One region of the Arthrobacter sp. JUb119 genome, then DNA from elsewhere that is predicted to be linked to it. Evidence: riboswitches for the same ligand, from Rfam matches in the RefSeq annotation. Region 1 holds a riboswitch; each other region holds the start of a gene.

What was found. Region 1 has a riboswitch for thiamine pyrophosphate ahead of thiM (hydroxyethylthiazole kinase). Riboswitches for the same ligand answer to the same signal wherever they lie in the genome.
Region 2: it holds a riboswitch for thiamine pyrophosphate, as region 1 does, so the genes downstream of both, thiO (glycine oxidase ThiO) here and thiM (hydroxyethylthiazole kinase) in region 1, are expected to answer to the same signal.
Region 3: it holds a riboswitch for thiamine pyrophosphate, as region 1 does, so the genes downstream of both, thiC (phosphomethylpyrimidine synthase ThiC) here and thiM (hydroxyethylthiazole kinase) in region 1, are expected to answer to the same signal.

Annotation. Positions count from the first base shown of each region.
Region 1 is NZ_JANUFE010000005.1:317,835-320,030, forward strand. It holds gene thiE (thiamine phosphate synthase) at 1-514, opposite strand, end outside; gene thiM (hydroxyethylthiazole kinase) at 507-1,301, opposite strand; TPP riboswitch at 1,291-1,385, opposite strand; gene M2368_RS14710 (GntR family transcriptional regulator) at 1,420-1,788, opposite strand; gene M2368_RS14715 (hypothetical protein) at 1,785-2,196, opposite strand, start outside.
Region 2 is NZ_JANUFE010000001.1:278,485-280,680, forward strand. It holds gene M2368_RS01410 (GNAT family N-acetyltransferase) at 1-916, opposite strand, end outside; TPP riboswitch at 996-1,100, shown strand; gene thiO (glycine oxidase ThiO) at 1,098-2,195, shown strand.
Region 3 is NZ_JANUFE010000001.1:90,360-92,555, reverse strand. It holds tRNA gene M2368_RS00445 (tRNA-Thr) at 494-565, shown strand; TPP riboswitch at 839-946, shown strand; gene thiC (phosphomethylpyrimidine synthase ThiC) at 943-2,196, shown strand, end outside.

The DNA.
Region 1 (2,196 bases):
GGGTAATTGCGCCGATCGCTACGCAGGGCAGCTTGGCCAAGGCAGCGGCTCGCGCAAAGCCGTCCAGCCCCAGGGGAACAGGATGGTCTTTTTTCGTCGGAGTGGCGCGGATGGCTCCTACACCGAGGTAGTCGATCACCGAGGCGTCCTTGTTCGCCTGGGCCAATTGCTCATCGCTGGAAGCACTCAAGCCGATGATGCCCTCGCCAATGATCTGGCGAGCCAGCTGTACCGGCACATCTTTTTGCCCGATATGGATGCCGTTCACTGCTGCGCCAGCAGCCCGTGCCGCGAGGTAGACGTCAATGCGGTCATTGATCAGCAACTGGGCTTTGCCCTCGGTGAGCTTGGCAGCCGCGCAGGCCAGCTCGAAGAATTCCCGGGCGCTTTCATCCTTGGCGCGCAGCTGGATCCACCCGATCCCTCCGGCGACGGCGCCCTCGATAACTTCCAGGGTGCTGCGTGGGGTGCAGCTGGCAGTGTTGGCTACTAGATAAGCGCCGTAATTATGCATGGTTCAATTCCTCGTACTTCAAAGTTTTCAGTTCCCCGGGATCGGCAGCCGACAGCGCATCAAGGAAGGCAACTGCGAAGCTGCCCGGACCGGAGCTGCCAGCCAGGGCCTTTTCCGCGGCCAGGCCATAGAAACCGTGGGCTGCGATGGTGGCCTCGAACGGGTCATCGTGGACCGCAACCATTCCGGCGCAGACCGCGCCCAAGGCGCAGCCGCCACCTGTCATCTGGGTCAAGCCAATTCCGTTGGTTTGCACCAAGACGGTACGCGTGGCGTCGATGATGGCGTCAGCCTGGCCGGAAATGGCCACTACGCAGTCGTTTTCCGTGGCCAGTTCGCGTCCCGCCGCCAAGGCGGCAGAAACCTCATCCAAGGCATCGACACCGCGCGAAGCAGATTGCCGGCCGGCCAGGGCCAGGATTTCCGAGGCGTTGCCGCGAATCAGGGTCGGGCGTTGCCGGACAATGCGCCGGGCAAACTCCGTGCGCACCGGAAGCGCTCCCACTGCCACTGGATCCAGGACCCAGGGGGTGCCTGCAGCGCTCGCCGACTGCACAGCTTCTTCCATGGCGGTCAGCTGTTCAGTGCTTGGAGTTCCCAAATTCACCAATACGGCTGAAGCTGCCTGTGCGAATGGGCCGGCCTCTCCGGGCAGATCCGTCATGGCCGGGGAAGCCCCGGATGCCAGCAGGACATTGGCGGTGAAATTGGATACGACGGTATTGGTCAGGCAAAAAACCAAAGGTGATTGTTGCCGGTATTTTTGGGCAACTGCATGCAAAGCCATGCGACATCCCTCCGCTAGCGTGAACTAGATCAGGTTCTACGGGTCTTATCTCAGTCGGTTGATCCGACACCCCGTGTCACTGCCATAGAGCGTACGCACAACCGGTTCCGAGGACAAGTTACTTACGCTCGCGCCGCGCCACCAAGGCCTTGAGCGTGGCCGCATCCACCTTCTGCGCGGCCGCCAACGCCCAGAGGTGATCCACGGCGGCCAGGAGATCTTCACTGGTATCCACCGGCTGCGGCCGCTCGTTGACCACTGTGCCGGCACGGCGCCGGGAGGTGATCAGCTCTTCGGCTTCCAGCTCCTTGTAGGCGCGCGCCACTGTACCGGCAGCGACGCCGAGGTCCGTGGCCAGCGCACGCACAGTAGGCAGCTTGCTCCCCGAGGGCAGATCTCCCAAGGAGATCAGTGAAGCAATCTGCGAGCGGATCTGCTCATAGGGCGGGGTAGCTGCTTGGAGGTCAACACTGATCTGCGTGCTCATGAAGTAGCTGCCGGCTGATGTTCCCGCACGAAGGCGCTACCGGGGCGCTCTAGGAAAATGACTGCTGGGACAACGAAGATGAGCAATGCAAAGAGTCCCAGCCCGGCCGGGAATCCGTAGCCAATGAGCAGCATGGCTACCACTGCACTGGTGTTAACACGCATTGAACGCAGTTCCAGGACCTTGCGGTACCAGATTTCTTCGGCCGACGAGACAGCCCAGGGAATAATTGCCCGGCGGGAGAACCAGACGAATCCAAGATGGGTTGCCAGCAACAGCAGGATCAAGCCTGCAACCATTGTCTTGCCTGGAGGCACGAAGCCCCACAAATAGTCCAGCGGCGGATCGAGCAGAAAATAGGTGCTGGTGGCAAACAGCAAGCCAGCGGCGATGTAGGACCACAAGGGC
Region 2 (2,196 bases), on a different contig from region 1:
CATCGGTACGCAACCGTGCGTAGGTGTGCACATCGATGCGTTCTCCGGCAACCAGGAATTTGCCCCGTTCGATACCTTCGTGCAGGAAGCCGTTGCTTTCTGCCACATGCTTCGACCCGGGATTATTTGCCCGCAATCCCAGCTCCAAGCGGTACAGTCCCAGCTCGTCGAACAGGTAATCCACCAAGGTTGCCACGGCGCGGGTGGCCAGCGACCGGCCCCGGTAATTCTGGTTCATCCAATACCAAATCCACGCGTTCCGATTGGCCGGGTCTACCGTACCGCACACCAGTCCCACCAGCCGATCCCGATATGCGACGGCCAACGCCTGCTGGCGTTCCCCGGCCTCCAGCAGTGCGCGAACATACGACTCAGCCTTTTGCGGGGAATCGGCGTCGCCTTGGCGCAACATGTCGGGGTTCGAGGAAAATGCCTCGTAGACCGCTTCGGCATCCGAAAGGCGCAGCCGGCGCACCGCGAATTCACCGTCGGCATGCACGGCTTCCTCCGGTCCTGCAGATGGCTGCGGATGAGCGGCGGCCGTGCCCTGGTGGAAGAGCAGCTGCCAGCGGCCCTGCTCATGGATCCACAGTGAACTGCGTTCGCTGGGGGAACCGGCGAGCAGCTTCCAGCGCAGCAGCACCAGCTGGTCTGAAAGCTGGAGAGCCACCGGGCTTTCGACTTTCAACGCCCCGGCATCCCGTGCCGGCTCCCGGGCCAGCTGGGCAATGATGGCCTCGCGATCATAGACTCGCCCGCTGGCTCCCACCTCGGCGAACCGAGGATGCAAGCGCCGCTGCAATTGCTCCTGGCTATGGCGTTGGCTGGATTCCAAGAGTTCTTGCTCCAACGAGATGATGGTGCTGGATAGCGCAGAACCTTGGGGAAGCACGATAGGGAAGTCATGGAATGCCATGTCAGCAAGTACATCACAGAAGATGACGGAACTGCTTTCAATGAAGTTCGACTTTATGAGCTGCATCATGCTTATAATCGCTGTAATCCGCGGGAGCCTGAATCGACCAGGCTGAGAGGGCACCGAGCCGACCGCTACACCTGATGCGGGTCATGCCGCCGTAGGAAGGAAGCGTGCCCTTGTGCATGTCAACATTGTTGGCGCCGGGATAATCGGCCTGGCCGTCGCGTTCGAGCTGGAATCACGCGCACACACCGTCACCCTCATCGATCCGGCACCCGGCCAAGGTGCAAGCTACGCGGCAGCAGGAATGCTGGCCCCGGCAGCTGAAACGGTCTGGGGCAATGGCCCGTTGCACCAGCTGCTTGCCGCCTCGAATGCCGCCTATCCGCAGTTCATCGAGCGCATCGCATCGGCCACCGGGCAACGCCCGGACTACTTGCAGAACTCCACGCTCGTTGTCGCCGCAGAGCCTGCGGACCGCGAAGCCCTGCACGAGCTGGCCGAACTGCAGATATCCCTCGGCCTGTCAGCGCAAAAGCTGCTGCCCAGCCAAGCCCGCAAGCTCGAACCAGCCTTGGCCGCCAATATTGCTGGCGCGGTCCTGTGCCAAGATGACCACCAGGTCGACCCTCGATCCATCGTCAAGATCCTGTTGGAGCATCTGCGTCCGCACCTGGTCGAGGAACGGGCGCAGGCACTGGTGACCGACGGGAAGCGGACCACCGCTGTGCGGACCGCATCGGGCCGAATCCTCGAAGCGGAGCAGACCATCGTGGCCACCGGTCTTGGCACCCTCGATGGCTTGAACGAACTTCCGCTGCGCCCGGTCTACGGGGACATCCTCCGGATCCAGGGACCAGCAGGCCCGCCGCTCATCACCCGCACCATCCGCGGCCTCGTGCACCGGGAACAGGTGTATCTGGTGCCGAGAAGGGACGGCAGCCTCGTCCTTGGCGCCAGCGTCCGTGAAGACCGGCAACAAGCGGTGAACATTGGCGCGATGCACCTGCTGCTGGACAACGCGAGAAAGCTGGTCCCCGGCATCAGCGACTGCACGCTGAACGAGGCAACGGCCCGGGCACGTCCCGCCACGCCAGATGACCGGCCGCTGCTTGGACGCCTTGATCCAGGGCTGCTGCTCTGCACCGGGTACTCCCGGCACGGCGTGCTGCTGGCTCCGCTGGGCGCAACGCTCACTGCGGATCTCGCCCACGGCCACCAATCCCACCCCTTGCACCAGGCTGTGGATCCCCACCGCTTTGCCAACGCAACCTAGA
Region 3 (2,196 bases), on a different contig from region 1:
ATCGGCGGATCACCCCGGAAAAGACCAGGAGAATTCTGTAAAACCACTAGTCAATGACTATTTATCCTCTTACTCGCTACCCCGGGGACGAAGGGTGGGACAAAAAGTGCCCTGGTGACGATGCTCACGAGAGTGCTCCTCGCGGTCAATCGCGGATTTGCCATGACGCGCAGGATAGAATCCCGCGGATCATCCCCGGTGGCCAAGCATCGAATTACCCCGCTTGGAACTTCGGAACGCTGACACCTTTTCCCACTCCAGAACCCCTGACCGAGCGGCACTTGGGCAACACCCGATCCACCTAGGCGCCCAGGCACGGCTCCGGTGCCCGGCAGCTGGATCCCGGGCCGTGAACCGGGGTGCTGGAAACCGCCAGGAAGGCAACAGCTCCTTGCCGCCCATTCCGGTCTTGAGTAGGAATATTGTGACCTCAGCAACAAATTCCCGACGGATTTTGCAAACCTCAAAAACCTGTGTAAAGTATTTACCTGTTGCCCCCTTAGCTCAGTGGTAGAGCGCGTTCTTGGTAAGAACGAGGTCGCCGGATCGATTCCGGCAGGGGGCTCGAAATAAGAGAGGCAATCTGGTTCCAGATTGCCTCTCTTTTCGTTTATCCCGCAGATGCCGTGTAGCCACTGCGAGCATGGCCCAAGGCGCACCCCAAGCTGCAGCACCGGCTATCGGCCGCGTCTTGCGCCCCGGATTCCAGGTGCCCCCGGCAAGAGTCTCCGGCCAATGAAAAGCATCCTGGCCCGCCACAGCCGGCCCTTCCCACTTCCTTGATGTCAGGCCCTGACCACTGGGTTTGCGTTTTCTCCTCGCAAGCGTGCTAAGTTGTTCGCGACCACACGGGTGCCCTGGCAAGGGCTGAGATCGGGCTATCGCCGTCCGCGACCGTTGAACCTGTCCGGGTAATGCCGGCGAAGGAAGTGAGTTTCCCCAGTGGAACAAATTGAACAGCACCCTGCCCACACCCTTGCCTACCGTGAATCTGCGGGAATTTCTGTTCCCGTCACGCAGATCCAATTGGCAGACTCCCCCAATGGACAGCCCAACGAGCCGCTGGCGGTATATCGCACCAGCGGACCGGGAAGCGAGCCCACCCAAGGCCTGCAACCCTTCCGCGAGCGGTGGATCCTGGAACGCGGGGACGTGGAAACCTATGCAGGCCGCGAACGCAACCTGCACGACGACGGACGCTCAGCGGTCCGCCGCGGCACGGCCAGCGCGGAATGGGCCGGACGCTCAGCCCCGCCACTGCGGGCCGTTGGCGGAGCCCGCGTGACGCAGATGCACTATGCGCGTGCCGGGATCATCACCCCGGAAATGCGCTATGTGGCCCTGCGCGAGGAATGCGATGTCGAGCTGGTGCGCAGCGAGCTCGCGGCCGGGCGAGCCATCATCCCGGCGAACATCAACCACCCGGAATCCGAGCCGATGATCATCGGCAAGGCGTTCCTGGTCAAGATCAATGCGAATATCGGCAACTCGGCGGTGACCAGCTCCATCGCAGAAGAAGTCTCCAAGCTCCAGTGGGCGGCCAAATGGGGCGCGGACACGGTAATGGACCTGTCCACCGGAGATGACATCCACACCACCCGCGAGTGGATCATCCGCAACTCCCCGGTCCCCATCGGCACCGTGCCGATCTACCAGGCGTTGGAGAAGGTCAACGGCGAAGCCAACGAACTGACCTGGGAGATCTTCCGCGACACCGTCATTGAGCAGTGCGAGCAGGGCGTGGACTACATGACCATCCACGCCGGGGTGCTGCTGCGCTACATCCCGCTGACCGCCAACCGGGTCACCGGCATGGTCTCGCGTGGCGGGTCCATCATGGCCGGCTGGTGCTTGGCGCACCACCAGGAGAATTTCCTCTACACCCACTTCGATCAGCTGTGCGAGATCTTCGCGCAGTACGACGTGGCCTTCTCGCTGGGCGACGGGCTGCGCCCGGGCTCCATCGCAGATGCGAACGACGCCGCCCAGTTCGCCGAGCTGGACACCCTGGCCGAGCTGACCAAGCGCGCCTGGAAGTACGATGTGCAGGTGATGGTCGAAGGCCCGGGGCATATCCCGTTCCATCTGGTGCGCGAGAATGTGGAACGCCAGCAGCAGCTGTGCGACGGGGCGCCGTTCTATACCCTGGGCCCGCTGGTCACCGACATCGCCCCGGGCTACGACCACATCACCAGC